2 regions of the Variovorax sp. PBL-E5 genome follow, and region 2 is predicted to be linked to the other one. Evidence: predicted binding sites of a transcription regulator. Region 2 holds the regulator's gene; the other holds the start of a gene.

Region 1 (14,927 bases), 320 kb from region 2:
GCCTCGGCGCCGGCGGCGCGCATGGCGCATCCGCGCGAGGAGCACCTGATTCCGTTGATGGTCGCGGTCGGTGCCGCCGAGGGCGAGGCCGGCGTGCGGGTGTATCACGAGGAAGCGTTCATGGGCGGCATCGCGGTGTCGAGCTTCCGTTTTGGCGAGGCGGCCGGTGCCTGATTCCTCGATCTTCGACGCCGAAGCGGATGCCGAGGCACGCCGCCTGATCGCGCGCATCGATGCGCTGTCCACCGTTCACGACCCGCAGCACGGCGGCGTGCGCGTGCGCTGGCGCCGCTTCGGCAACGGCGATGCGCAGCCGCCGCTGGTGCTGCTGCACGGTGGCCACGGCAGCTGGATGCACTGGCTGCGCAACATCGAGGCGCTCTCGGCCACGCGCACGCTGTGGCTGCCCGATATGCCGGGCTTCAACGACTCCGATGCGCCGCAGCGGCCGGCGCCGGCCCGGCAGGCGCTCGATCCCTTGCTCGATGCGCTCGGCGGCACGCTCGACAGCCTGATCGGCGCGCACCGCGAGATCGATCTGGGCGGCTTTTCATTCGGTGGTTTCGTCGCATCGCGCTTCGCGCTGCAGCGCGGCGATGTGCGGCGGCTGGCCTTGCTGGGCAGCGGCGGCCACGGCACGCTGCGCCGCATGACCGTGGAGATGATCAACTGGCGCGCCGCGCGCGACCGCGACGAGGAGCGCGCCGCCCTGCTGCACAACCTGCACGCGCTGATGCTGCACGACGAGGCGGCCATCGATGCGCTGGCCTTCGTGATCCACGACATCTCCTGCCATGGCACGCGCTTTCGCAGCAAGGACGTGTCGCTCGCGGGCGGGCTGCAGGCCGCGCTCGATGCCATTGCGGGGCCGCAGTTGCTGCTGTGGGGCGAGCACGACGTGACGGCCGATTCGCGGCCACTGGTGGCGCAGCTCGTCGCGGGCCATGCGAACCGTCAGGGCGCGGTGATCGACGGCGCCGGGCACTGGGTGCAGTACGAGCGCGCGGACGAGGTCAACGCGCGGCTCGCAGCCTTCTTCGCCTGACGGCCGTCGCGGCTGTCGTGCCGCGTCTTCTTGCGACGACGCGACTCAGGGCTCGGCGCTGATGCCGGTCTCCGCGACGATCGCCTGGTACTTCTTCATCTCCGCGGCGATGAAATCGTGCAGCGCAGCGCCCTGAAGCGGCGTCGCCGACAGGCCCTGGTCCTCGAGCGAACGCACGAAGGCGGGCTGCGACAGGATGGCCATCACGTCGGTGCTGATCTTCTTCTGCAGCGGTTCGGGAAGTGCCTTCGGTCCGAAGACGCCGAACCAGTTGGTCAGCTGCAGGCGCGGCAGGCCGAGCTCGACCACCGTCGGCACGTCGGGCAGCAGCTTTTCCCTGCGCGGGCCGGCCACCGCGAGCGCATGCAGCTTGCCGGCGCGGATGTGCTGGAGCAGCGGCGGCGTGGTCGCGAAGAAAAGATCGATCTGTCCGCCGATCAGGTCACTGACGGCCAGCGATGTGCCGCGGTAAGGCACATGCGTCAGACGCAGCCCGGTCAGGCGTGCGAGCATTTCGCCGGCCATGTGCTGCTGCCCGCCGATGCCCGGCGATCCGTAGGTCATCGGTTCGGAAGCGTTCTTGCGCGCGAGCAGCGATTTCATGTCCGTGACGGGGAGCTTCGGTCCGCTGACCAGGACCAGCGGCGCCGATGCGACCAGCGCGATCGCGGAGAGGTCCGACACCGGGTCGTAGCGCATGTTCTTGAAGACCAGGCTGTTGAGCGAGACCTCGGGCGTGTAGCCCAGCAGCAGGATGTAGCCGTCGGGTGCTGCCCGCACGGTTTGCTCCGCCGCGATCATCCCGCTGGCGCCGGGCCGGTTCTCGACCACCACTTGCTGGCCCCATCGGGCCGTCAGCGCGGTGGCGATCAGGCGTGCGACCAGGTCGGTGGAGCCTCCGGGTGCGTAGCCGACGAGAAGCTTGACCGGTTTGTCCGGGTAGGCCGGCTCGGCCCACGAGAGGAGCGGTGCCGACGCGGCCAGAACGAGGGCGAGCACGGTGGAACGGATCGACATGAGGAACTCCTGCACGAAGGTTGGAATGGAACTCAGAGGCGGACGAGGACGACCTGCAGCGGGCCATCGCCTTCGCCGTCGAGCGCCCGCTGCAAGGTCTTCATCTGCGAGGCCACGCTGCATCGCTCGCCGGTGACGAGGTCGTAGGCGATGCCCGAAGGCGCCAGCGTGCCCAGGCGGTCGAGCACCCGGCTCGTCGTCTGCCGGATCAGCACGTAGTCCTGCGCGTCTGCCTTGAAGGCGAGCGCGAGGTCGGCATCGTGCGTCTGCGCACCGAGCGTGAGGGTCTGCGCGCTCGACAGTAGCGCGTTGAGGGTCGTGAACGCGGTCGCTGCGGGCCGCGGATTGAAGCGCCGGTCGATGAAGGCATGGCGCGGGAAGTAGCCGCGGTCCACGTCCATGAAGGTGTCGTACACGTAGCGGATGCCCGGGCTCGACTTCGACAGGATCATGGCCTCGGCGACGCTCGCCACGTTGGCGCGATCGTCGGCGCGCTCGATCGCCAGGCTGGGGCCGCTCAGCTTGAGCGAGGCCAGCACGAGGCAGCCGGTCGCTGCGTGGAATGCCTTCAAGGTCGCGGCCGCGGCGACGAGGGACTGCCCGGCTTCGATGCGGACCGTGACGCCGTCGATCTCGCCGGCGCGGTGTGCCGAGAGGATCATCTCCTCGTGCTCGGCCAGTTCCTCGGGCGTGAATCCGGCCTTGACGAAATGGCTGAAATGCTTGCCGTCGAAATGCGAGTCGTCGAAGGTCAGGATCTTCGCGTAGTAGACCTGTGCGCCCGACGACGTGCGCAGTGCGCGCAGCGCACTGCGCTGGCGTGCGAAGCCGTCGAGCGTGGCATTGACCTCGAAAGCCGCGACGCCGCAGGCCTGCAGGTCGTGCGCGAGCAGTTCCGCCTTGGGCGCACCGAGCGCCGTCACGATGTAGCGATGGCCCTGGCGCGCCAGCACCTGCATCCGTTGCCTCGATTCGGTTTCGCCGAGGTCCATGTCCGGGACCTTCAGCAGGCGCGCGCCCATTTCCCACAGCGCCAGCAACGGATAGTCGTTGCGCGCCCACTTGCGGCCAAACTCCTGCACGCCGCCGGTCGCGGTGATCTGCATGCTTTCGGCCCATGGATGGCGCAGCTCCACGCCGACGTTGTCGAAGGTCGAGGTCTTCGGGTGTGCGAGCAGCCGTTCGTGTCGCGCAAGGGTCGCATCGCCGGCCTTCGCCTGCGCGCCCATCGTGCGGATCGAATGGGCGACATGGCCGTCGGCATGGACATCGACCACGAAGTAGCCGAGCTTCTCGACGTCGCCGCGGCCGAACTCGACGCTCGGCGCGACCTTGTAGAACTCCGAAAAATCGTGGCGCAGGAAGGCAGTCGACGGCAGCATGTAGAACTCGGCGTCGCCCACGCGTTCGTACCAGAAGTTGTGGACGTGGCCTGCGAACACGGCCTCGACCTGCGGCCGTTGCATCAGCCCCAGCAGCCAGGACCGGCCCGGCTCGTCGACGTTGTCGTAGTTGCCGCGCTCGCTGCGTGAATGAATGTAGGGCGGGTAGTGCATGAAGAGAAATACGCGCTTGTCGGCGGCGCGTTCGATCTCGTCTTCGAGCCAGAGCTTCTGGCGTTCCTCGTCGGGCAGCCCCGAGTTGAGCAGCAGCGAGTTGATGACGATGAAACGCAGTCCGCCTTCGTCGAAGGCGTGGTAGTCGGCACCGAAGGCCGCGCGGTACGTCTTCAGGAAGGACTCGCAGACCTGGTCGGCCGGCATCCAGTCCACGCGTTTGTCGCCGACGTCGTGGTTGCCCGGCGCGAGATGGACCGGGACCTTGACCGGTGCCGCGATGTCCTTGAAACAACGCACCGCCTCGTCGAAGGTCGGCAGCGACGGCACCGGATGAACGATGTCGCCGAGGTGCACCACGAAGCTCGGGGGCGGATCCATGGCCGCGATGTCCAGGAAGACGCGCCGGGCGCGCGCATTGGCCAGGCGGTTGGTTTCGTAGGGCGAACTGGACACGCCATCGCTTTCGTTGACGTGCGTGTCGGCGACCACCACGAACGAGAACAGGGGGCGACCGCGAAGGGCGCTGGGAAAGGTGGGGCCGGTTTCTTCGATCATGGTGATGAGAGATTCGTTATATTGATTTGCAATCAAGATAGTGGAATGAAATTGTCTGATCGGTTCGATAGAATGTCAACCACCGTTTTGGATGGAGACCTCGTTTGGCCGATCGACCCAGTCCCGACTTCCCGGACGCCGCGGATCTGGTCGCTCATCCCCAATTCGCGTCCACGCTGGCCAATGGCCTCGCGGTGCTCGGCTGCTTCGGCAGCGGCGCGGCGACGCTCGGCAACAAGGAAATCGCGGAGCAACTGGGCATGGCACGGCCCACGGTGTCGAGGCTGACCTTCACCCTGGTGGGCCTGGGCTACCTTCGACGCGATACGAGAACCGGCCGGTACTCCCTCGGGCCCGCCGTTCTCTCGCTCGGCTATCCGCTGCTGTCGCAATTGACCATTCGACAGGTGGCGGGCCCAGCCATGCTCGAACTGGCGCGCTATGCACGCGGTCCCGTGTCGATGGGAACCAGGGACCGGCTGCAGGTCGTCTACCTGGAAACTGTCCAGGGGCAGGACACGAACGACACGAAGCCCGACATCGGCTCGACGCGGCCCTTCCTGCGCACGGCCATCGGTCGGGCGCTGCTGTATGCGCAGGAGGCGCCGGATCGCGCCATCCTCCTCAAGCAACTCCAGAAAGCCTATCCCGAGGAATGGGACAAGTTCGGTCCGGCGCTGGATCTGGCCTTCGACGAAATCAAGTCGCTCGGCTTTTGCATCGTCTCGACCGACTGGCGGCCGACGCTCGCCGCCGTGGCCGTGCCGATGCGCGGGCGGGTCAACGGCATGTCGCTCGCCTTCAACGCGACAGTGCCCAGCTATTCGACGGACAGGAAGTACCTGGAGACGAACCTCGGGCCGCGTCTGGTCGGGCTGGTGAACAGCATCGAATACAAGCTCGGACTGCAGCAGAGCTGAAGCCGGGGGCCGGACGCCTAAGCGGCCAGCGAGGCGGCGTGCCGCTGCCAGAAGGCCGCGTCGGGCATCGGGCCGGTGCCGGCTGCCGCGTTGTCGGTCATGTGCTCGGGGCTTCCGGTGCCGGGAATCGTGCAGGTCACGGCCGGCGCGCTCAGCACGAACTTCAGCAGCACCTGTGCCCAGTTCGTGCAGCCGATCTCCGCGGCCCAGCCGGGCAATGGCTTGTCGCGCAAGCGGCGCAGCAGGCCGCCGCCGCCGAAGGGCAGGTTGACGATGACTGCGACGCCGCGCTCGGCCGCGAGCGGCAGCAGGCGCTGTCCGGCCTCGCGCGCATCGAGCGAGTAGTTGATCTGCAGGAAGTCGAGCTTCTCGGCACGCAGCACCGCTTCGACTTCGGCATAGGCCGATGACGTGTAGTGCGTGATGCCGATGTAGCGCACGCGGCCCTGGTCCTGCCAGCCGCGCAGGGTCTTGAGGTGGGTGCGCCAGTCGACCAGGTTGTGCACCTGCATCAGGTCGATGCGCTCGGCGCGCAGGCGCTGGAAGGACTGCTCCATCTGCGCGATGCCGGCCTCGCGGCCGCTGGTCCAGACCTTGGTGGCGAGGAAGGCGCGCTCGCGCTGCTTCGATGCGGCCAGCAGATCGCCGGTGGCCGCTTCGGCGCGGCCGTACATCGGCGAGCTGTCGATCAGCTTGCCGCCGGCGGCGAACAGTGCGTCGAGCACGCCGGGCAGGCGCTGGTATTCGGCGCTGCCGGGCGCGACGTCGAAGCCGATCCAGGTGCCGCAGCCGATGACGGGCAAAAGCTCGTGGGTGGAGGGGATGGGGCGGGTGTTCATCTTCGTTTCCGTCCGTGGCTGGGAGAAGGCGAGCGGAGGCAGGGCAGTGCAGATCGACAGACCGGCGCCGAAGCGCAGAAACCGGGCGCGCGTGACGCCCTCATGGGTTGCGGCTCCCATGTCGCGTCTCAGTCCATCGTCAGTTCGACATGAACGCGACGCCCGATAGCCGTCGCGATGTTGACCAGCGCATCGAGCGAGAAACGCGACACGCGGCCTCGCAACAGGTCGTTCATCCGGGGTTGCGTAATGCCGCAGCGCGTTGCGGCCTGGGTCTGGGTCCAGCCGCTCTCCTTGACGATGGCGGCGATTTTCTGCATCAGTTCCGCGCGCGCCCTGAGATTGGCCGCCTGTTCCGGCGTGTCGGCGATGGCATCCCAGACGCTGGCATGAGTATGAGCAGGGTTCATGTGCACTCCTTGATCATTTGCTGGAAGCGGCGTCGTGCCGTCTCGATGTGCTGCCTCGACGTGGCCTGGGTTTGAAGTCGTCAGGCTGTTCGCCACGTTGCCCCTTGTCGAGCTGGTATCCCACATCTTGTCGGACATCCGATGGAAAGTCTTTCAGGCATTGAAGGGAGTCGCCGAGAAAGCAGATCGGCTTCATGAATTATATCCAAGTAGATATAAATTGATCACGGCGGTTCTGAAAGGCATGTAGGAGGGATAAAGAAAAAGCGCGATGCGAGGCAGAAAATACTGTATAAAAATACAGTCATCCAATCCATCATGGGCCTCCCTTCCTTCGACTCCTTTTCCCCTGTCGCCCGCCACCACGTCTGGTGCGGCGACGAGTTGGGCCTGGCCGACGCGCAGGTCATCGGCACCGGCCATGCCGCCCTCGATGCGCAACTGCCCGGCGGTGGCTGGCCGGTCGGGGCCATGACCGAGCTGCTGCAGTCCGCGCCCGAGGCGCATGCCTGGCAATTGCTGCTGCCCGCGCTGGCGCAGGCGGTGCAGGGCAGCACCGGCCCGGTGGCGTTGATCGGCGCGCCGCACGAGCCCTTCGGTCCGGCGTTGGCGGCGCACGACCTGCCGGTCGAAGCGCTGCTGTGGGTGCGCAGCGAGGCACCCGCTGCGCGGCTCTGGGCCTGCGAGCAGGCGCTTCGCTGTGCCGACATCACCGCCGTGCTGGCCTGGCTGCCGCAGGCGCGCGTGGGCGAATTGCGGCGGCTGCAGCTCGCGGCGGCGCAGCACGACGCGCTGCTGTTCGTGTTCCGGCCCGAGCGCGCGGCGCAATCGACTTCCCCGGCACGCCTGCGCCTGCAACTGGCCACCTGCGAGCAGGACCGTACGCAGATCGACATCCGCGTCCTCAAGCGCCGCGGCCCGCCGCTGGCCTCGCCGGTGCAGTTGCCTGCGCGCAGCGAGCGCATGGCGGCGCTGCTCGCGGGCAGCCAGTTGCGGCGCAAGCTGCGGCGGCAGCAGGAGGGCGTTGAACCGGCCGCCGGCACGGCCACGGTGGTGCGCATCGAGGCATGGAAAGGAGGAGTGCATGCACTGGATCGCCTTGCGGTGGCTGCCTGAGGGCGATGCCGTCCTGCCGACCCCCGAAGCATTGGGCTGGTGGGCGCTGGGCTTCACGCCGCGCGTCGCCTGGGTCGACGAGGCGCTGTTGCTCGAAGTCTCGGCCTGCGAGCGGCTGTGGGGCGGCCGTCTGGCGCTGATGCGCCTGATTGCTGGCACGAACCCGGCAGCGCCGGTGCGCGTGCAGCAGGCCCAGGGCGCGACCAGCCTGATCGCGCTCGCACGGCTGCGTCTGTTCGCGCGCGGCGAGCCGCCGCCTGCCGAGCTGCCCTGCGGCCTGCCGCTCGGCACCCTGAGCGCGGCACACGATCACCTCGACGTGTTGGCCCACCTGGGCTGCCGCACCTGGGGCGAGGTGGCGGCGCTGCCGCGCGCCGGGCTCACGCGCCGCTTCGGCAAGGAATTGCGCGCGGCGCTCGATGCGGCCTATGGCCTGCGGCCCGAAAGCCATCGCTGGCTCACGCTGCCCGATGTCTTCGAGCAGAAGATCGAGCTGCCCGCCCTGGCCGAAGGTGCGCCCGAGCTGATGTGGTCGGCCAACCGCTTGCTGGCCGCGCTGCAGATCTGGCTGCGCGCGCGGCAGCGCGGCGCGGTCGCGGTCGAGCTGCAATGGACGCTGGACCTGAAGCGCCTCGAAGGTGTCGACCTGCCGCCGCACCAGCAGATCATCGTGCGCACGGCCGAGCCCACGCAGGACATGGCGCACCTGCGCCGACTGATGGCCGAGCGGCTCGCGCTCACCTGGCTGGCGGCGCCGGCCAGCTGGCTGCGCCTGCGCTCGCTCGAAACCACGCCGTGGGCCGGCGCGAGCACGAGCTTCCTGCCCGAGGACAACCGCAAGGGCGACAAGCTGCACGAACTGGTCGAGCGGCTCAGCGCGCGGCTCGGCGCAGGGCAGGTGCTGAGTGCGGTCGCACGGGCCGATCACCGGCCGGAGCATCGGCAGGCATGGCAGCCGGCCTTGCATGCGAAGCGAACCGATGCCCCGTCGCCGCCTTCGCGGCCGGAGCCGCCTTACCCTTCGTGGTTGTTGCGCGAGCCGCTGCAGCTGGAGATGCAGGGCGAGTACCCCTGCTACCAGGGTGCGTTGCGCAGGCTGGTCGGGCCGCAGCGGCTGGAGGCCGGCTGGTGGGCCGACGGCCGGCCGGCCGTGCGCGACTACTACATCGCCGAAAGCCCGAAAGCCGGCCTTGTGTGGATCTACCGCGAGCGGCCCTCGGCCTGCTTCGCATCGGACGAAGTGCGCTGGTACCTGCAGGGCCTCTATGCCTGAACTCAGCGACAAGCAACTGCGCGCCCGCATGTCGAAGGTGCATGTGCTGCCGACGGCGGCCGCGAAGCCGGTGCGCGAACTGCCGGACTATGCCGAACTGCACTGCGTCTCCAACTTCAGCTTCCAGCGGGGCGCATCGGCGCCCGAGGAACTCGTGGCGCTGGCCTACGAGCTGGGCTACGCGGCGCTCGCGATCACCGATGAATGCTCGGTCGCCGGCGTGGTGCGCGCCCACACGGGACTCAAGGATTACCTCGAACTGCTCGACGAGCAGGACCGCGAAAATCCCGACCTGCCGCCGCATCCGCGCAACCCGGACTTTCGCGTGCTGTACGGCAGCGAGTTCGTGTTCGAGCGCTTGCGGCTGGTCGCGATCGCACACGACCTCGAAGGCTGGGGCAACCTGTGCGAATTCATCACTGCCGCGCGCACCCGCGCGCCCAAGGGCGACTACCACGTGAGCCTCGAAGACAGCGACATCGCCTCGCTGCGCCACTGCGAAATCCTCCTCGGGCCGCGCCGCGCGTCGTCGGGCGGAATCTTCGACCTGCCGTCGCTGCAGGCCGATGTGGAAACCATTGCCGGCCTGTTCGAGCACAAGCCCTGGCTGCTGGTCGAGATGCCCAACGAATGGGACGACGATCTCTGGTTCGCCACGCTGCACGCGCTGGGCGAGCGCACCGGCCTGCCGCTCGTGGCCGCGGGCGACGTGCACATGCACGTGCGTTCGCGCAAGCCGCTGCAGGACGTGATCACCGCCGTGCGCGAGGGCAAACCGGTCGGCGAATGCGGCTTCGCGCTGCAGCCCAATGCCGAGCGCCATCTGCGTTCACGCAAGCGGCTGGCCGACATCTTCCCGCGCGCGCTGCTCGCCCGCACGCTCGAGGTGATACGCCGCTGCACCTTCGGGCTCGACGAGATCCGCGCGCATTACCAGTACCCGCTGGAAAACGTCGGCAACGGCGAGACGCCGGCGCAGACGCTGGTGCGCAAGACCTGGGAAGGTGCGCGCGACAAATACCCCGAGGGCATTCCCGAGCAGGTGCGCACGCAGGTGCAGCACGAGCTCGACCTGATCATCGAACTCCACTACGAGATGTTCTTCCTCACGGTCGAGGACATCGTGCGCTTCGCCAGGAGCGAGGACATCCTCTGCCAGGGCCGCGGCTCCTCCGCCAACTCGGCGGTCTGCTTCTGCCTCGGCATCACCGCGATCGACCCCGAAACCGGCCACCTGCTGTTCGAGCGTTTCCTGAGCCGCGAACGCCACGAGCCGCCCGACATCGACGTCGACTTCGAGCACCAGCGGCGCGAGGAAGTCATCCAGTACATCTACAAGAAGTATGGCCGCGAACGCGCAGCCATCGCCGCCGTCGTGATCTGCTATCGCTCGCGCAGTGCCTTGCGCGACGTCGGCAAAGCACTCGGCATCGACGAGCGGCTGATCGACGAATTCGCCAAGGACCACTACTGGTTCGACGAAGCCATCCTCGATCAACGCATGGACGAGGCGATGACACGTGCGGGCGTGCGCGAAGAGCGGCTCAAGCTGCACCAGTGGATCGAGCTCACGCAGCAGCTCAAGGGTTTTCCGCGCCACCTGAGCCAGCATGTCGGCGGCTTCGTGCTCACCCAGAGCCGGCTCACGCGCCTGGTGCCGGTCGAGAACGCGTCGATGAAAGACCGCTCCGTCATCCAGTGGGAGAAGGACGACCTCGAGGCCATGGGCATGCTCAAGGTCGACGTGCTGGCGCTCGGCATGCTGAGCGCGATCCGCCGCAGCCTCGATTTCGTCAACAGCTGGCGCGCCAGCACGCTGCAGATGCACGAGATACCGCATGACGACCAGGCGGTGTTCGACATGATCTGCGAGGCCGACACCATCGGCGTGTTCCAGATCGAGAGCCGGGCCCAGATGTCGATGCTGCCGCGCCTCAAGCCGCGCAGCTACCAGGACCTCGTGATCGAGGTGGCGATCGTGCGGCCGGGGCCGATCCAGGGCGGCATGGTGCATCCGTACCTCAAGAACCGAGAGAAGCTGCGCAAGGGCGGCCAGATCGACTACCCCTATCCGGATCTCATTCCTGCACTCGGACGCACGCTCGGCGTCCCGATCTTCCAGGAGCAGGTGATGCAGATCGCGATGATCGCAGCCAAGTTCACGCCCGACCAGGCCGATCGCCTGCGCCGCTCGATGGCCGCGTGGAAGCGAAAGGGCGGAGTCGAGAAGTTCTACGAGCCATTGGTCGGTGGCATGAAAAGGAACGGCTATGACCCCGCCTTCGCCGAAGCCATCTTCAAGCAGGTGCAGGGTTTCGGCGAATACGGCTTTCCCGAAAGCCATGCGGCCAGCTTCGCGAAGCTGGTCACGGTGAGCTGCTGGCTCAAGCACTACGAACCCGCGTGCTTCCTGGCCGCGATGCTCGATGCGCAGCCGATGGGGTTCTACAGCCCTTCGCAACTCGTGCAGGACGCACGGCGCCATGGCGTCGAGGTGCGCCCGGTCGACGTCACGTGCAGCCGCTGGGATTGCACCCTAGAGCTCCCGGCTGTTCCTCCTTCCCCCTCTGGGGGAAGGCTGGGATGGGGGCGCTTCGCCCACCGCCAAGGCAATCCCCACCAACCTGCCGTCCGCTTGGGCCTGCGCCGCATCGGTGGCCTCAGCGAGGCCGGCGCCCAGCGCTTGCTCGATGCTCGCGATGCATCGCCCTTCACCAGCACCGAAGACCTCGCATTGCGCGCCGAGCTCGACGGCAAGGACATGGCCGCGCTCGCCGCCGCCGATGCGCTGATCACGCTCTCGGGCCATCGCCGTCAGCAGGTCTGGGACGCGACCGCGCAGAAGCGCTCGCCGGCGCTGCTCAAGGGCGTGCCCATCCACGAGCGCGCGCTGCAATTGCCCGCCGCACCCGAAGCGGAGGAGATCACCGGCGACTACGCCTCGCTCGGCCTCACGCTGCGCCGCCATCCGCTGGCGCTGCTGCGCCCGCGCCTCGCGCGCATGCAGCTGCTGAGCGCCGAGCAGTTGCGCGCGCTGCCGCACGGCCAGACCGCGCGCGCCTGCGGCATCGTCATGGGGCGCCAGCGGCCGCAGACTGCCAAGGGCACGATCTTCGTCACGCTCGAGGACGAGACCGGCAACGTCAACGTGATCGTCTGGAACCACGTGGTCGAGGCCTGGCGCGAGCCGCTGCTGCGCTCGCACCTGCTCGCGGTGCAGGGCACGTGGCAGCGCGACGTCGACAGCGGCGGCGAGGTGCGCCACCTGGTGGCCACCGGCTTCAGGGACCTCACGCCGCTGCTAGGCCGGCTCGCGCAGAGCAACAAGAGCCGCGACTTTCACTAGGCCTGCGCCTTCGTGCCGAGACGGATCGCCCGTGGCGGGGTCCGGGCAGGCCTTCAGGCCGGCGCCAGCACCCGCAGCACGCGGCCATCGCCCACGAACGATTCGCCGACCAGCATCCGGAACGCCGCGCCGGGCTGGAAGCGCGCCAGCGCCAGCGCCGGCGCCAGGAACTCGACTTCCAGCGTCTGTGCCACGCCGCGCCGGAAGGTCTCGCCGGGGGCCACGAACCAGCGCGCCGAGAAGCCCTCGTTGTCGAGCACCAGCGCGCAGCGATGTTCGCCCGCGAGGATCGGCGTGTCCTCGGAGGGCAGCATCGGCGTGCGCAGCGTGAGCTCGACCAGCGCGTGCGGCTGGAACGGCGCGCCCGCCTCGAAGCTCGCGGCGCCAAGTGCCGGCGGGCGCCGGATCCGCGCCACCAGCCAGCTGATGATGTTGCCGATGACCGGCAGCCACAGCAGCATCATCAGCGTGCCGATGTTGCGCAGCGTGCCGGGCTCGGCGAACTGGCGCACGACGGCACCGGCCGCGGCCAGGCACAGCAGGACGATGACGATGATCTTGCGCCGGGACTGGATGGTGGTGCTGGTGGTCATGGGGGGGCCGCCGATGCGGCACGCCCATTCTCGTGCCCTTTGCTCAGTGCGCCCTCGGCTGCGCCCCGTCCCGGCGCACGATCACCTGCCCGTTGCGCGCGCCGCTGTGCGCGCCGTGCCGCCAGGTGACGGTGCCGTTGACGATCACGCAGTCGATGCCTTCGGCCGGCAGCGTCGGCGTCCTGTAGCTGGCCGCGTCGCGCACGGTCGCGGCGTCGAACACGACGATGTCGGCATGGTGGCCCACCTTCAGCGTGCCGCGCCCGTGCAGGCCGAAGTTGCGCGCGGTGAGCCCGCTCATCTTCCACACCGCGGTCTCCAGCGGGAACAGGCCGACGTCGCGGCTGTAGTGGCCGAGCACGCGCGGGAAGGTGCCCCACAGGCGTGGATGCGGGCTCTCGCCGACCGGAATGCCGTCCGAGCCGATCATGGTTTCGTCGAAGGCGAGGATGCGCTGCACGTCGTTCTCGTCCATCAGGAAGTAGATCGCGCTGCCGGGCTGCAGGCGGCGCGCGGCCTCGTCCTTCGCGACGCCCCATTCCCTGGCGATGTCGTCGAGGTCGCGCCCCGCGCACTCGGGATGCGGCTGGCTGTCGGCGATCAGCACGCGGCCTTCGAGCATGCCGCGGTCGGTGCGGATCATGGTCGAGCCTGCGGTGTAGGGATAGCAGTCGAGCGAGACGCACTGGTGCTTCATGGTCTCGCGGATGAAGGGCAGGGTGGTCTTCGAGCGGCCGAAGTTGGACGTGTTCTGGACCTTGTGGTGCGACACGACCACCGGAATGTCGAGCTCGCGGCCGATGCGGAAGGTCTCTTCGAGCGCGTCCATCACCTTGTCGGCCTCGTCGCGCATGTGCGTCACGTAGAGCGCGCGGCGGGCGCTGAGTGGCCGGCCGACTTCGATGATCTCCCCGGTCGTCGCCTTCACCGCGGGCGGATAGAAGGTACCGGTGGACATGCCGATCGCGCCGGCCTGCATCGCTTCCTCCACCAGCGCCTGCATGGCCGCGATCTCCTGATCGTTGGCGGGGCGGTCGAGGTCGGACATGGTGACCGCGCGCAAGGTCGAGTGCCCGACCATCGCCGCGACGTTGACCGACGAGGGCGTGGCGCGCAGCGCATCGAGGTACGCCGCGAAGGTGGTGAAGCGGCCTTCGGGTGGCGAGTCGATCAGGCTCAGCGGCATCGGCAGGTCCATGTCCGCGCGCAGCGGCGCGGCGCTGATGCCGCAGTTGCCCGCGATCACGGTGGTCACGCCCTGCGAGATCTTGAACGGCATCGCGGCCTGCGACAGAACGGCCTGGTCGTCGTGCGTGTGCGAGTCGATGAAGCCGGGCGCGACGATGCGGCCGGTGGCGTCGAGCGTTTGCGCAGCCGAGCCATGCGACAGATCACCGATCGCGGCGATGCGCCCATCGATGACGCCGACATCGGCATCGAAGCGCGGCGCCTTGGTGCCGTCGATCACGGTGCCGCCGCGGATCAGGAGATCGAAGTGCGAGGTGTCGGACATGGGAATCCTTTCGTTGTTTCTAGCGGAAATGGCATGCCACCCACTGGCCGCCGACGGAACCCGAAGGCCGCTCGGTCAACGCCGGCGTCTGCTCCTTGCACACGGCCTGCGCCAGCGGGCAGCGCGTGTGGAAGCGGCAGCCCGAGGGCGGATTCGCCGGGCTCGGCGGATCGCCCTGCAGCAGGATGCGTTTCGCGGGCGTGCGCGGATTCGGCACCGGCACGGCCGACAGCAGGATCTCGGTGTACGGATGGCGCGGTGCCGAGAACAGCGTGTCGCGGTCCGCCACTTCGACGATGCGGCCGAGGTACATCACGGCCACGCGATGGCTGATGTGGCGCACCACCGCGAGGTCATGCGCGACGAAGAGGTAGGCGATGCCGAGCTCGGCCTGCAGGTCCATCAGCAGGTTGACGACCTGCGCCTGCACCGACACGTCGAGCGCCGACACCGGCTCGTCGCAGACGATCAGCTTCGGACTGAGTGCGAGCGCGCGCGCAATGCCCAGCCGTTGCCGCTGGCCGCCCGAGAACTCGTGCGGGTACTTCTTCGCGGCCTCGGGCCTGAGGCCCACCTTGGCGAACAGCCATTGCACACGCTCGCGGCGTTCGGCACCCGAGCGCATGCCGAAATTCTTCAGCGGCTCGGCCACGATGTCGCCGGCCGACAGGCGCGGGTTCAATGACGCATACGGATCCTGGAAGATGATCTGCAACTCGCGCCGGCGCAGGCGCATCTCGC
Region 2 (14,927 bases):
TGCGCGAGTTGCAGGCCGATGCGCATCTGGCTGCCGTCCGCGAGGTTCGGCACGCCGTAGCTGCGAACCAGATGGATCAGTTGCTTGGCGAGCCGGGCGCGCAGGGGCAGGGTGTTGAGGTCCTCGACCAGCCCGAACAAGGTGCGGATGCGGCGCGCCTGCAGGCGCATCAGTGCTTCGTAGAGCTCGACGTGGTTCGACAGGATCTTGCGAAAATCGGCGCGCGCCACGCACAGGATGGTGGAGTCGCCATGCGCATACGCATCGTGGGTGCGCCGGTCGCCGTCGAACATCGCCACGTCGCCGAACCAGATGCCCGGCTCCACATAGGTCAGCGTGACCTGCTTGCCCGATACTGCCGTCGAACTCACGCGCACCGCTCCCTTCGCGCATGCGATCCACTGCTCGGGCGGATCGCCGCGCGCGGCGATCAGCTCGCCGTCCTTGAAGCGTTTGACGAAAGCACATCGGAGGATGTCGTGGCGAAGGGATGGGGAAAGGGAAGAGAACCAGCGACCACTGTTGATCGCCTCACGTTCTTCGATGGTAAGAATGGGATCGTCCATGGACTGTCCTGTCGGTGACTGGTGGGCGAAGGGTTGTCGCGCGAGAGACGCGCGGCGTCATTCGTAGCGCGGCGTCTGCTTGGCGAGAAAGGCGGCGATCCCGATGCCGGCGTTGGCGTGGTGCAGGTTGCGAACGAAATGATCCCGCTCCTGGCCCAGCTGCGAGACCAGCGTCGCGCCGCGCGCGTCGCTGAGCAGCTCCTTGATGCTGGCCAGCGCATTGGGCGCGCGCGCATTGAGCCGGCCTGCCAGCGCGAGGGCCGTCGCCAGCGCCTGGCCGCTTTCCGTGAGTTCGTTGACGAGGCCGAGCGCATGCAGGCGCGGTGCCTGGATGCGCTCGCCCTGCATCAGCCACTCGCTGGCCAATTGGCGCGGCAGGGACTGCGCGAGATGCCAGCTCAGGCCGCCGTCCGGCGACAGCGCGACGTTGCTGTACGAGGCCGCGAACACCGCGTCGCGCGCCGCGACGACGAAATCGCAGGCCAGCGCAAGAGAGAAGCCGGCGCCGGCCGCTGCACCTTCCACCGCCGCGATGACGGGCTTGGGAAAGGTGCGGATCGAATCGATCCAGGTGTGCAATGCCTCGATGCTCTCGGCCTGCACCGAGGGCTCGCGCTCGCGGTTGGCAGTCAGCCGCTGCAGCGAGCCTCCGGCGCAGAACCATGCGCCTTCGCCCACGATGACCACGCTCCGGACCTCGTCGCTGTTCTCGGCGCCGTTGAGCGCCTCGATGCCCGCCGCGTACATCTCGGGACCCAGGGCATTGCGCTGCGCGGGATTGGAGAGCGTGAGCACCATGGTGTGCCCCTCGCTCGTGCTTTTCAGTTCTGCGGTCATCCGTTTCTCGCTACTCTTCTTCGTGGGTGAGGCTCAGGCCGAGCGCGCCGCGTCGGCGCAGCCAGGGGCTCGGGCGATAGCGCGGATCGCCGTACACGGTCTGCAGGTTGAACAGGACTTCGAGCACGTTGGTGGGGCCGTACAGATCGCCCATCGCCAGCGGACCCTGCGGATAGCCGAGGCCCAGCCGGACGGCGACTTCGAGATCGGCCGGCGAACAGACCTGCTGCTGGCACATGTCGGCCGCGATGTTGACGATGCTGCCGATCACGCGCTGCGTGACGAAGCCGCCGCTGTCGCGGATCACGCTCACCGCCTTGCCGTCGCGCGCGAACAGCGCGTGGGCCGCGTCGCGCATGTCGCGGCGCGTGGCCGGATTGGTCGCCAGCACGCGGCGCTTGGTCGCCGCATCGTCCACCATCAGGTCGATGCCCAGCGTGCGGGTCGCATCGAGTCGCTCGACGGCGGCCACGGTCGTCACGTCGAAGCCCAGCGGGGCGACCAGGATCAGTGCGGCGGAAGAGGGCGTTGCGCCGCTTTCGAGCTGCGCGCCGAGCTCATGCACCAGTCGCAGCAACTCGGGCCGCCGGGCCGCGCGCGGCGACACCCACACCGCAGGCGTCGTGTCGACCACCGGCACGGGCGGTTCGGGCGTCTGTTGCATCACGCCATCGACATAGCGGTAGAAGCCTTCACCCGTCTTGCGCCCGAGGGCGCCGGCCGTCAGGCGCTGGGCAGTGATGACGCTGGGCCGGTAGCGCGGCTCCTCGTAGTACTGGCGGTAGATCGATTCCATCACCGGATGCGAGACATCGAGCGCCGTGAGGTCGAGCAGCTCGAACGGGCCGAGGCGGAATCCGGCCTGGTCCTTGAGGATGCGATCGATGGTGGCGAAATCCGCGACGCCTTCGCCGACGATGCGCAGGGCCTCGGTGCCGTAGCCGCGTCCCGCATGGTTGACGATGAAGCCGGGCGTGTCTTTCGCCTGGACCGCGGTGTGGCCCATCTGCGCCGCGTAGCCGGCGAGTTGCCGGCAGACCTCCGGGTCGGTCTTGAAGCCGGCCACGACTTCGACCACCTTCATCAGCGGGACCGGGTTGAAGAAGTGGAACCCGGCCACGCGCCCGGGATGCGCCAGCGCCGCCGCGATCGCGGTGACCGACAGCGACGAGGTGTTGGTCACCAGCGTGGCCGTGGGCGCCACCACGCTTTCGAGCTCGAGGAACAGCTTGCGTTTGACCTCCAGGTCCTCGATGACGGCCTCGATCACCAGATCGCAGCCGGCGAGGGCCTGCAGCGATTCGACGGCGTGCACCCGCGCGGACAAGGCCTCGCGCTGTGCCGCATCGAGCTTGCCCTTGTCGGCCATTTTTTGCCATTGCGCGAGGAGAGCGTCGCGTCCACGCGACGCTGCACCTGCAAAGCTGTCGAGCAGGAAAACCTGGCTTCCGGCCTGTGCTGCAATCTGGGCAATACCGCGCCCCATGGCGCCAGCGCCGATAACACCTATGTTGGAAAAGTTCACAGTCATTTGATAATTGTCCCTCGGTGAATGAATAGCCCTGACCCTCGTGTCAGAATGTGTCAACTTTTGATTGCCTTTCGCACCCCCGCTTATTTTGCAATTCCCACGCCTTGCGACGGTCCTGGTCCTCCTGGGATTCGCCATTGAATCATCCGCCTTGACGATCGGTCGGCCCCAGGGGTCTACCTGGATCGGCAAGCCGCTTGACATGGCGATCCCGCTTTCGCTCGATGCCGCCGACTCGGGGGATTCCCTGTGTCTGGGTGCCGATGTCGTGCAGGGCGATACGCCCGTGGCCGATGGACGTGTGACTGTAGCGCTTGAACCAGGCTCAGGTCCGAGCAACCCGCGCATGCGCATCCGTTCCCGAGCGCCGGTTGAAGAGCCCGTGGTCACGGTGACGGTGCGTGCGGGCTGCGACATGAAGTCCACCCGTGTCTTCGTGCTGCTCGCCGACGTGCCAGCGGATGTCGCCTTGCCAGGTGTTTCTTCGTCGGGTCCGCAGGCATCGTCCGATAGGTCGCAGGGGGCCGCGCGTGGGTCATCGTTCGGCGAGGAGAACGGGACGTCGTCGAACCTGTCTCAGCGACGGCGCAGCAGCTCGTCCGCAGCCGTTGCGCGAGCGCGTGATCGCAACGCGCCGCCGCCGCGCCACCGTCCTGCACCGGTGCCGCATCGGGTCGTGGTCGCGCAAGCGCCGGCCGCGCCGCGTGCCGCTGCGCCGACGCCGCAACCGGCCGCCGAGCCGAAGCACGAGGTGGTGACTGGCGCACCCCGTCTTCAGCTGGAGCCGATGGAGCCCGTTCCCGCCGTGGAGGCGGGGCTCAAGACTTCTTCGCAACTTGCGGCGGGGCCGGTCGCCGAAGATCCGGCCCGGCGCGCCGAGGCAGCGAGCCAGTGGCGTGCCATGACGGGCAGCGGATCCGAAACCGCCGAGCGCGACGCGCAACGCATGCAGACGCTGGAGGCCACCCTGGCGACCTTGCGTCAACAGACTGCCCAGAACCAGCGTACCCTGCTCGCAGTGCAAAGCGAACTTGCCGAGGCGCGCGAGAGCCGCTATCGCAACCCGCTCGTCTATGCGCTGATCTTTCTCTTGCTGCTCGCTCTGCTGGCCATCTTTATGTTGTGGCGCCTGGCACGACGGGCTGCGGCACCTGCCTGGTGGGGCGAAGCGTCACCGCGCAAAGAGGAGCCGCCGACTCGGTCGAATCCGCGCAGCGTTTCGTTCGACGACGAACTCGATTCGGATGCCGACCAGGATCCGGCGTCTGCACGTCGCAGCGCCAATTCCACCACCTTCGGTGCCGCGCCTTTCGCGGCGCTGGAGCCCGACGAGGACAGCGGCTTCGACGAACCGATACCGCATCCGGCGCGTACGCCCGATGGCGCGCCGGTGCGGCCGGTCAACACCGAAGAGCTGTTCGACGTGCAGCAGCAGTCGGACTTCTTTCTCTCGCTGGGCCAGCATGACCAGGCGATCGCGGTGCTGCGCGAGCACATCGCCGCCAATCCCGGCACGAGCGCCCTGGCATACCTCGACCTCCTGCGGATCTTCCACTCGCTGGGACGCCAGGAGGACTATGCGCGGCTGGCCGAGGAATTCGAGCGTGCGTTCAATGCCGATGTGCCGGTGTTCGAGAAGTTCACCGACACGGGCAGAGGACTCGAGCACTACCGCAGTGCCCTGGCGCGCATCGAGTCGCAGTGGCCGGCGCCAGGCACCCTGGCCCTGATCGAGGAACTGGTGTTCCGCAAGCCCGGTTCGCACGAAGAAGACGCCTTCGACCTTGCCGCCTACCAGGAGCTGCTGCTGCTGTATTCGGTGGCCAAGGAAGTGATCGATCCGGACAGTGCGCCGCCCGCACCGGTCACGCCGCATTCGTTCCTCGATACCTATGCGCACGACCAGCAACCGACGGCCTCGGCGCCTGTCGAGCCCGAGAGTCCGCCCGAGCCCGTGACGGATGGGCCGACGCTGCCGGCATCGATCTATGGCGCGATCGACCACGGCCTGCAGCACGATACGGTCCTGGTTCCGGATGCGCCGGTGGCGGCGCCGGGCCCGGTTCATGGCGCGTCGCACAGTGCAGCTGTCGGCGAGATGGATCTTGCGGAATTCGACAGGACGGCTTACGAGACCATTGCGGCGCCGATGGAAACGCCCAAGCCAGTACCGCCGATCGACCCGAATGTGATCGACTTCGAACTGTTCGATCCGACCACCGAGGCGGAAATCGCGCCGCGGCCCGTCAAGCCCGTCAAACGCTGAGCGCTGCGCCGCGCGCCAGCTGCGCGCGGTCCACCGCCATGCTGAGCGCCAGCGCCAACAGCATCGTCACGAGGCCGACCCAGCTCATCCAGCTGGCGGCCTCATGGGCCAGCAACCAGCCGCCCGTGGCAGCGCCGACGGCCTGCCCCACGTAGATGCCGGAACTGTTCAGCGCGACCGAGCCGGGCGCAAGCACCGGCGCGAGCGAAACCAGTCGCGCCTGCTGCGCCGAATTGGCCGCGAAGCAGCCCAAGCCCCAGGGCACCAGGATCAACGCCAGCCATCCGAGCGTGATTCCGAGCGGCCACAGAAGCAGGCTCACGCCGATCAGCACCGTGGTGATCAACACCATGCGCGACGCACCGATGCGGTCGATGTAGCGGCTCACCAGCACGTTGCCCGCGAGGCCGCAGATGCCGAACCAGCCCCAGACGAGGCCCAGTTCGCTTGCGTTCGCGCCCAGGGTCTGCCGGAGAACGGGCGCGAAATAGCTGAACAGGACAAATTGCCCTGCACCTTGCAGGGCAGTGACGGACACGACGCCCATCAGCAAGGGATTCCTGAGCACGCGTCCCCAGGCCTCGCGCGACAACGCGGCGGGGCGGATGCCGGCCGGAAGCCGGGACCAGATCCCGTATGCGCTCAGCACGGAAAGAAACGCGATCGCCGCGAAGGCCGTCCGCCACCCGAAGTGGCCGCCGATGACCGCGCCGATCGGCAAGCCCAGCACCGAGGCCACGGACCAACCCAGAAAGACGAAGGTGACGGCGCGGCCTCGCTGTTCGGTGGGCACCAGCATGCCGATACACGCGGCCGCTTGTGCGGTGAAGATGGCAGGCGCGACGACCGTGAGCATGCGCACCGCCAGCAGGCCGCCGAAGTTGGGCATCAGCATGGCGAGCAAATGTCCGGCGGCATACCACAGCATCGTGCAGCTCAGCAGGATGCGGCGATCCCACCCCGCGACCACGGCAGCCAGCAGGGGTGCGCCCAGGCACATCACGACCGCTGCTGCGGTGATCAGCTGGCCGGCGGTCGCGGCGCTGACCTCCAGCGAGGTGCTGAGTTCATTGAGCGTGCCGGGCACCACCATCACGCCCGTGCCGATCACGAAGTTACCCGCCAGCAACGCCCACGATGCAGCCGGCAATGCGGGCTGCTTCAACGACGGACCTGCAGCGCGCCGGGATTGACGATGTTGGTGGGGTTGCCCTTGATGAAGCTGACGACGTTGTCGAAAGCCTGGCCGAAGTACATCTCGTAGCTGTCCTGCTCGACGTAGCCGATGTGCGGCGTGCAGATGCAGTTCTCCAGCCGCAGCAGCGCGTGGCCCTGCAGCGGCGGTTCGCTCTCGAACACATCGATCGCCGCCAGTCCGGGCCGGCCGCGATTGAGCGCGGCGAGCAGGGCATCCTGTTCGACCAGTTCCGCCCGCGAGGTGTTGACGAAGAGTGCGGTCGGCTTCATGCGCGACAGATCTTCCAGCGTCACCAGCCCGCGCGTGTCGTCCGTCAGGCGCAGATGGATCGACAGCACGTCGGCAGCCATGAAGAACGCGTCCCGGTTGGGGGCCACCTGCAGGCCGTCGGACCTTGCCTTGGCGCAGCTTTCTTCGCGGCCCCAGATCACCACCTGCATCCCGAAGGCCTGTCCGTAGCGGGCGACCAATTGGCCGATGCGGCCGTAGCCCCAGATGCAGAGGGTCTTGCCCTTCAGCACCGAGCCGAGCCCGAAGTTGGGCGGCATCGAGGCCGACTTGAGGCCCGACTGCTGCCACGCGCCGTGCTTGAGGTTGCTGATGTATTGCGGCAGGCGGCGCATCGCGGCCATGATGAGCGCCCAGGTGAGCTCTGCAGGTGCCAGCGGCGAACCCGTGCCTTCGGCCACCGCAATGCCTTGCTCGGTGCAGGCGTGCACATCGATGTGTGCGCCGACGCGCCCTGTCTGCGAGATCAGCTTGAGCTTGGGCAGCTTCTCGATCAGTTGACGGGACACCTGGGTGCGTTCGCGGTTCAGCACGATCACATCAGCGTCCTTGAGCCGGATCGAGAGCTGTCCGATGCCCTTGACCGTATTGGTATAGACCTTGGCTGCGTATGCATCGAGCTTGGCGGCGCAGCGCAACTTGCGCACCGCGTCCTGATAGTCGTCGAGGATCACAATGTTCATGGCGTGCCATTGTGCCTCGCGTTGCCAACGCGCCGTGTCGGCGCGTGGCTGGACACGGTTCGGCCAGATGCGCGTGCGGCGAGGTCATCGTCTCGGCGAACGTCCGCGGCGCGGGTCTGGAACCTGCGCCGGCGACAGGCCGCTCCGTGTCAATGCAGTCCGGCTGCTCGTGGTGTTGCGTCCGCGGCCTCCAGGGCGGCCAGCCGATCGAGCTCGGCGCAGACGTCGACCATGCGGCCCGAAATCAACACGCGACTGGCACGCCCGCCAGATTGCTGGGCGTCGACCGTGCGCACGACGCGCAAGGGACGCATCGGCGCTGGCACTTCGGCCTGCGCCGATGCGCCGGGGTGCACCGCGCAGCTGGGCCGAACACTCACATACCGCAGGCCAGCCGAAGCGGTGCGGCGCGATCGACGAGCCGGCATCCAGCGGCTCGCCAGCGATTGCAGTGGTGTGAAAAAATCAGCAATGCTGAGAAGAGCGATTCCCATGTGAACTCCAGAAAATCAGAGGTTGAACACAGGCAGGATTGCTTTCATCGGCTTCGACAGGGTGATGGCCTTCGCCATACGCCCGCCACCTGTTGCGGCCGGGATCTTCGCGCATGCGGCTGCATGCGATGGCTGCCGCAGCTACATCAGCATCGTGTTGCGGATCAGGCCGACTGCAAGGCCTTCAATCTCGAAGGGCTCGCCGGGCTGAACCACGATGGTGGGGTAATCGGGATTTTCCGCATGCAGCTCGATGACCTGCTTATTGCGCTTGAGGCGCTTGACCGTCACCTCATCGCCCAGCCGTGCCACCACGATCTGCCCGTTGCGGGCTTCCTTGGTGGCCTGGACGGCGAGCAGATCGCCGTCCATGATGCCGGCGTCGCGCATGGACATGCCGCGAACCTTGAGGAGGTAGTCGGGCTGGCGCTGGAACAGCGTGTTTTCCACGTAATAGGTTTGATCGACGTGTTCTTGCGCAAGGATGGGCGAGCCTGCGGCCACACGGCCGATCAGCGGCAGCGCCAACTGGGCCATGCCGGGGAGGGACAGGGAGAACTGGTTGTTGCGGGATTCGTTGAGGGAGCGCAGCGCATCGCCCTTGAGGCGGATGCCGCGCGAAGTGCCGCTCACGAGTTCGATGACACCCTTGCGGGCCAGCGCCTGAAGATGCTCTTCGGCTGCATTGGCCGACTTGAAGCCGAGCTCGGCGGCAATCTCGGCGCGAGTGGGCGGAGCGCCGGTGCGCGCGATGGCACTCTGGATGAGGTCGAGAATCTGCTGCTGACGGGCGGTAAGCTTGACGGCAAACTGCATGAATGACTCCTTGCGGCACTGGCTGAATATCCAGTACCTGTATTTTTAACCAGTTTTAGAAAGTTGGCAAGCCATGGCCCAGGACATTCGAGACGGCCGGCGCCGCGTGATCGTGTTGGGGACGGGCGGCACCATCGCCGGAAGGGCGGCGGCGCCCGGTGACAACATCGGCTATGCCGCCGGCCAGGTGGGCGTGTCGGATCTGCTGAGCGGCATCGAGGCGCCGGACGGAATTTCATTGTTGGCGGAGCAGGTCGCGCAGATCGACAGCAAGGACATGACGTCGGTGGTCTGGCGCGAGCTCGCCCTGCGCTGCGCTCACTGGCTCGCCGAGCCCGACGTGGCGGGCATCGTCATCACGCATGGCACCGACACGCTGGAAGAGACGGCGTTCTTCCTGCAATCGGTGCTTTCGCCGCACAAGCCCGTGGTTCTGACCTGCGCGATGCGGCCGGCCACTGCCCTGGCACCCGACGGACCGCAGAACGTGCGCGATGCCCTCGTGGTCGCTGCGATGCCAGGTGCACACGGCGTCGTGGCCGTGTGTGCAGGGACGGTGCACAGCGCGTTCGATGTGCGCAAGGTCCACACCTATCGGCTCGATGCATTCGATTCCGGTGACGCGGGCCCGTTGGGCTATGTCGAGGAAGGCGTTGTGCGGCTCCACAGAAGCTGGCCCGGCGCGGCCGCCGATGTCGCCTCAGGCCTGTTCGAACGGATGATCGAAGCGCGGACATGGCCTCGGGTCGAGATCCTGGTGAGCCACGCAGAGGCGCGCGGGAGCATCGTCGATTCACTGCTCCAGGAGCGCCGGCTCGGTGCGGCAGAGCCGGTACAAGGCCTGGTGCTCGCGGCCACCGGCAACGGCACGCTTCACCATGCGCTCGAAGAGGCAGCACTTCGGGCGCAATCCGCCGGTGTGGCCGTGGTGCGTGCGACGCGATGCGCGCAGGGGCGCATCCTGCCGAAAGCCGGCGAAGCGGAATCGATACCCAGCGTCGGCGCCTTGACGCCGGTGAAGGCGCGCATCGCCCTCATGCTGGAACTCCTGGGCAGCCCATCGACCGCCTGAGAGAACCGGAATGTTCGCGCGAAGGGGGCCGATCAGCTGCTCAACGCCGTGAGCGCGCGCTGAGTGATCTCATCGACCGTGCCGACACCGCTGATGGCGCGGTACTTCGGCGCCGCAGCCGGCTCGGCCTTGGCCCATGCCGCGTAATAGTCGACCAGGGGACGTGTCTGCTGGCTATAGACCTCGAGACGCTTGCGCACGGTGGCTTCCTTGTCGTCCTCGCGCTGGACCAGGTCGTCGCCCGTCAGGTCGTCCTTGCCCTCGGTCTTCGGCGGATTGAACTTGACGTGGTAGATGCGTCCCGAGGCCGGGTGCGAGCGGCGACCGCTCATGCGCTCGACGATGTCTGCGAAAGGCACGTCGATCTCGAGCACATAGTCGAGGTTGACCTGCGCCGCGCGCATGGCTTCGGCCTGCGGAATGGTGCGAGGAAAGCCGTCGAAGAGAAAACCGTTCGCGCAATCCGGCAGTGCGAGACGTTCCTTGACGAGGTTGATGATCAGATCGTCGCTCACGAGTGCGCCGGATGCCATGACGGCCTGCGCCTGCAGGCCGAGCGCGGTACCCGCCTTGACCGCGGCTCGCAGCATGTCCCCGGTGGAGATCTGGGGAATGCCATATTTCTGGCAAATGAAGGCGGCTTGCGTGCCTTTGCCTGCCCCGGGGGCGCCCAACAAAATCAGTCTCATGGTGTCCTCGGACGGTTCTTTGAATTCTGTCGCGCCATGCACACTCGCCACGTGAGCGGCGCAGGGCGGAGTTGGATCGAGGATAGCATGCGTCCCGCGGCCGAATCGCGGACCAGGGCGAGGCTGGCTACGCGGCCGACAGCAGCGCGCGCACGCGGGCCAGGTCTTCCGGCGTATCGATGCCCGGCCCTGGCGCATGGTCGCTGACATGCACCGCGATGCGGTGCCCGTGCCACAGTGCGCGCAGCTGTTCCAGCGCTTCGGTGCCCTCGATCGGTGCCGGCGGCAGATCCGGAAACCGGCGCACGAACCCGGCGCGGTAGCCATAGATGCCGATATGACGCAGCGCTTGCGGTGCACGCGGCAATGTGGTCGGGCCTTTCCCTGCAAAGCCGTCGCGCCACCATGGGATCGGCGCGCGACTGAAGTAAAGCGCGTTGCCTTGCGCATCGAGCACGGTTTTCACGACATTCGGATTCACGAAATCGTCGACCGAGTCGATCGCGTGTGCTGCCGTGCTCATCACCGCATCGGGATGCGAGTCCAGAGTGTGGGCCACGGCATCGATGAGCGCCGGATCGATCAGTGGCTCGTCACCCTGCACGTTGACGACGATCGCATCGTCCGCGAGGCCGAGCAGGGTGCAAGCCTCGGCGAGGCGATCGCTGCCGCTGGGATGGTCGGTGCGGGTGAGCAGGGCTTGCACGCCATGGGCCTCGCAAGCGGCAACGATGCGCGCATCGTCCGCGGCCACCACGACGCTGCGTGCGGCAGACTGATGCGCGCGTTGCGCAACGCGAACCACCATCGGCAGGCCGGCAATGTCGGCCAGCGGCTTGTCCGGCAAGCGCGTCGACGCCAGCCTGGCAGGGATGAGAACGGTGAACGAAACCACGCTTTGCCGCGGCCCGGCTCAAAGGCCCAATTCTTCGTCGGAAAGGGTGCGTGCTTCCGTCTCGAGCAGCACGGGGATGCCGTCGCGCACCGGATAAGCGAGGCGTGCGCTGCGCGAGGCAAGTTCCTGCTTCTCTGCATTCCAGGTCAGCGGGCCCTTGGTCACGGGGCAGACGAGCAGTTCAAGCAGCTTGGTGTCCATCGAGGGATGATAGCTTCGCATCGAGCGCGGCGAAAAAGGCCGGCGCGGGTTCGAACACCAGAGGGACGGCCAAGGCTGCAGGGGCTGTTCGCCACAGTTTCACGGCGTCCTTTTCCGTGCAGATCAGCGTGTGGCTGCCGTTGTTGGGCGGGGACGTCCAGTGATGAAAATCGTCGTGATCGGGCAATGCGATGCATTGCGCCAGGCTCAGACCGGCCTCGCGAAGCATCTGGAAGAACGCGTCGGGCTTTGCGATCGCGGCGACGGCGATCAGGTGCCGTCCGCTCAACGAGGACAGCGCAATGGCCGTGCCGTCGCTTTGCAGCGCATGGTCGGCCAGCATGCGGCGGGCGCCGAATCCGGCAAATGCCGGGTGGCGCCCGGTATGAAGGATCAAGTCGCAGGAGCGGGGCCAGCGCTCGCGCAAGGGGCCGGCCGGAAGCAGCCAGCCATTGCCGGTGCCGCGATCGTCGAAGACGCAGATCTCGACGTCGCGCGCCAGCGCCCAATGCTGCAAGCCGTCGTCGCTCACGATGACCTGGATCGCAGGATGGCGCGCAAGCAGGGCGCGGGCTGCTGCCGCACGCTGCCGGGCGACGAAAACCGGCGCATGGGTCGAGCGCCGGATCAGCGCGGGTTCGTCGCCGACCTTGTCAGGATCGCTGTCGTCGAACACCTCGCGGCAGTCGTCGGTCGACCGGCCGTAGCCGCGCGACACCACACCCGCCGTGATGCCGCGTGCATTCAGGTGCCGCACGATCGCCATCACCACCGGCGTCTTGCCCGAGCCGCCCGCGACGACGTTGCCGACCACGATCACCGGCACGCCGATCCGTTCGACGGGCTGTATCCCGAAGCGATAGAGCGCCCGCCGGCAGCCGGCCAGCACGCCGTAGAGGAGGGACAACGGCCAGAGCAGCCGCGCGATCAAGCCGCGTTGCAGCCAGGCTCGCTGCAGCCAGGCCAAGGCTAGCGTCCCGCTTGCGCGGCTGTCTGCGTGGCGAAGGTGATGCGCATGAGGCCCGCGCGGCGCGCGCCTTCCATCACCGTGATCACCGACTGGTGCGAGGCGCTGGCATCGGCGCTGATGATCACGACGTTGTCCTTGGCTTCGTCCGCTGCGGCACCGAGCGCTGACGCCACGGTTTCGATGCTGCGGTCCGGCAGGATCGTCTTGTTGACCGAATAGCGCCCGTCGGCCGAGACCGCGACGACCACTTCCTTCGGGTAGTCGTGCTGCGCCTCGGCATCGGCCACCGGCAGGCGAATCTGCATCTCCGTGAACTTGCTGTAGGTGGTCGACAACATCAGGAAGATCAGGATGACCAGCAGCACGTCGATGAACGGGATCAGGTTGATCTCGGGTTCATCGCGCGAGCCATGGCGAAAATGCATTCTCATCGGCGCAGGGCGTTCAGGTGCCGCGCGAAGCGCTCGCCGGCGAGTTCCAGGTTCAGCAGGTACTCGTCGACGCGGCTGCGGAAATAGCGCCAGAAGATCAGCGACGGGATCGCGATGATCAATCCGAAGGCCGTGTTGTAGAGCGCGACGGAAATGCCGTGTGCCAGCTGCGCCGGATTGCCGGAGCTCACCGCGCCGTTGGCCGGTGACTGGGAGCCGAAGATCTCGATCATTCCGATCACTGTGCCCAGCAAGCCGAGCAGAGGTGCGGCCGATGCGATGGTTGCCAATGCCGGCAGGTAGCGCTCGAGCCGGTGCGCGACCATGCGCCCGGCGGCCTCCATCGCCGCACGCAGGTCGTCCTCGGTCGAGAGCGGATTGGCGTTCATGGCGCGAAAGCCGGCGGCCAGCACTTCGCCGAGCCCCGAGTTCCGTTCGAGCTTGGTCACGACGTCGGGGCCTGGAATGGCGGCGCGCGATACCGTGATGGCTTCATCGAGCAATTTCGGAGGCAGGACTTTGGAGGTTTTCAGGTTCGTGAATCTCTCGATGACCAGCGCCAGGGCGATCACCGAACAGGCGAGCAGCGGCCAGATGGGCCAACCCGCAGCAACTATGATGGAAAACAAAAAAATCCTCCGTCCTGGTGGACTGCAAATGCGCGGCGATTATCCACCGAGCCGGTCTGGCCTTCGACCTGTATTCGCTGTAGGCGTTGCCGCACAGTTTCTGTGGATAACTTTGTGGCTAACAAGCCGAGCAACTCATCCAGACCCGCATGCCCAGGGCCTTCCATTGAATCGATCGAATTTTGAGCACCGCTTTTTCCAATGAAATCAATGTTTTGCACGGAAAGCCGTGCATGTGGTGCCGGTTCGGTCCGTGCCGAGGACGAGCGCTCGTCGGCTGTGGACGACTGCTGATCTGTAACAGGGCTGCCCATGGGTGAACGCGAGCCCTATCCGGCGTCGACGGCCCGGGTATGGGCGGTTGGCGCCCTGTGCCGCGCCGTTGCGGATGCGCTCGATGCGCGCTTCAATCCGGTGGCGGTAAGGGGTGAGATCTCGGGCTTTTCCCGTGCGGCCAGCGGGCATTGCTATTTCTCGCTGAAGGATGCGTCCGGTCAGCTGCGGTGCGCCATGTTCCGGCGCGCTGCCGGCTTGCTCGATTTCTCGCCGCGCGACGGTGACCAGGTCGAGGTCCGCGGCCGGTTGGCGGTCTACGAGCCGCGCGGCGATCTGCAACTGGTGGTCGAGAGCCTGCGCCGCGCGGGGCAGGGCGCGCTGTTCGAGCAATTCCTGCAGCGCAAGGCCAAGCTGGAAGCCGAAGGGTTGTTCGATACCGCGCGCAAACGACCGCTGCCTGCCATGCCGGGCGCGATCGGCGTCGTCACGTCCCTGGGGGCGGCCGCACTGCACGACGTCGTGACCGCATTGCGCCGCCGCGTGCCGCATATTCCGGTGGTGATCGCGCCGGCGGCCGTCCAGGGTGCGAACGCGCCGGCGGAACTCGTTCGGTCGCTGCAGTCGCTGTATGACCTGCAGCCGGCCGTCGAGGTGATCCTCCTGGTGCGCGGCGGGGGATCGATCGAGGATCTCTGGGCCTTCAATGACGAGATGCTGGCCCGCGCGATCGTCCAGAGTCCGGTGCCCGTGATCAGCGGCGTCGGCCATGAGACGGACTTCACCATTGCCGATTTCTGCGCCGATCTGCGTGCCCCGACGCCCACGGCCGCTGCCGAACTCGTCGCGGCCCCGCGCGAGCTCTGGCTGGGTGCGTTGGAATTGCTCGAAGAGCGCCTGACCCAAGCGCTGTCTGCTCGGGTGGATGCGCTGAGCCAACGCCTCGACCTGGCGGCCAGCCGGCTCGGCCGTCCTTCGGCATTGGCGGCGCGGCAGCAGCTGCGCCTGGCACATCAGGCGCAGCGATTGCACTACGCGGTTCTGTCCAGAGTGCAGCGCCTGGCGCAGTCCCGGCAGTCGCTGGAGGC

The links. Region 2 encodes LexA, which represses DNA repair genes until DNA is damaged. Its sites were predicted from a motif close to ACTGTATNNNNATACAGT; they were not measured.
Region 1: a site for LexA is predicted at 6,633-6,650, ahead of imuA (translesion DNA synthesis-associated protein ImuA). Genes of this name have one in related genera too.

What each region holds. Positions count from the first base shown of each region.
Region 1 is NZ_LR594671.1:2,243,888-2,258,814, forward strand. It holds gene WDLP6_RS10965 (DODA-type extradiol aromatic ring-opening family dioxygenase) at 1-174, shown strand, start outside; gene WDLP6_RS10970 (alpha/beta fold hydrolase) at 167-1,045, shown strand; gene WDLP6_RS10975 (Bug family tripartite tricarboxylate transporter substrate binding protein) at 1,091-2,062, opposite strand; gene WDLP6_RS10980 (metallophosphoesterase family protein) at 2,095-4,176, opposite strand; gene WDLP6_RS10985 (IclR family transcriptional regulator) at 4,281-5,096, shown strand; gene WDLP6_RS10990 (aldo/keto reductase) at 5,114-6,055, opposite strand; gene WDLP6_RS10995 (helix-turn-helix domain-containing protein) at 6,064-6,483, opposite strand; gene imuA (translesion DNA synthesis-associated protein ImuA) at 6,664-7,461, shown strand; gene WDLP6_RS11005 (DNA polymerase Y family protein) at 7,430-8,734, shown strand; gene WDLP6_RS11010 (error-prone DNA polymerase) at 8,727-12,080, shown strand; gene WDLP6_RS11015 (hypothetical protein) at 12,134-12,673, opposite strand; gene WDLP6_RS11020 (N-acyl-D-amino-acid deacylase family protein) at 12,717-14,186, opposite strand; gene WDLP6_RS11025 (ABC transporter ATP-binding protein) at 14,206-14,927, opposite strand, start outside.
Region 2 is NZ_LR594671.1:2,565,078-2,580,004, forward strand. It holds gene WDLP6_RS12495 (Crp/Fnr family transcriptional regulator) at 1-566, opposite strand, end outside; gene WDLP6_RS12500 (oxepin-CoA hydrolase, alternative type) at 624-1,403, opposite strand; gene WDLP6_RS12505 (3-hydroxyacyl-CoA dehydrogenase) at 1,414-2,934, opposite strand; gene WDLP6_RS12510 (tetratricopeptide repeat protein) at 2,999-5,200, shown strand; gene WDLP6_RS12515 (MFS transporter) at 5,190-6,365, opposite strand; gene WDLP6_RS12520 (D-2-hydroxyacid dehydrogenase family protein) at 6,362-7,369, opposite strand; gene WDLP6_RS12525 (hypothetical protein) at 7,519-7,863, opposite strand; gene lexA (transcriptional repressor LexA) at 8,005-8,679, opposite strand; gene WDLP6_RS12535 (asparaginase) at 8,753-9,751, shown strand; gene adk (adenylate kinase) at 9,784-10,440, opposite strand; gene kdsB (3-deoxy-manno-octulosonate cytidylyltransferase) at 10,568-11,335, opposite strand; gene WDLP6_RS12550 (Trm112 family protein) at 11,354-11,536, opposite strand; gene lpxK (tetraacyldisaccharide 4'-kinase) at 11,517-12,503, opposite strand; gene WDLP6_RS12560 (ExbD/TolR family protein) at 12,506-12,931, opposite strand; gene WDLP6_RS12565 (MotA/TolQ/ExbB proton channel family protein) at 12,934-13,566, opposite strand; gene WDLP6_RS12570 (hypothetical protein) at 13,551-13,787, opposite strand; gene xseA (exodeoxyribonuclease VII large subunit) at 13,879-14,927, shown strand, end outside.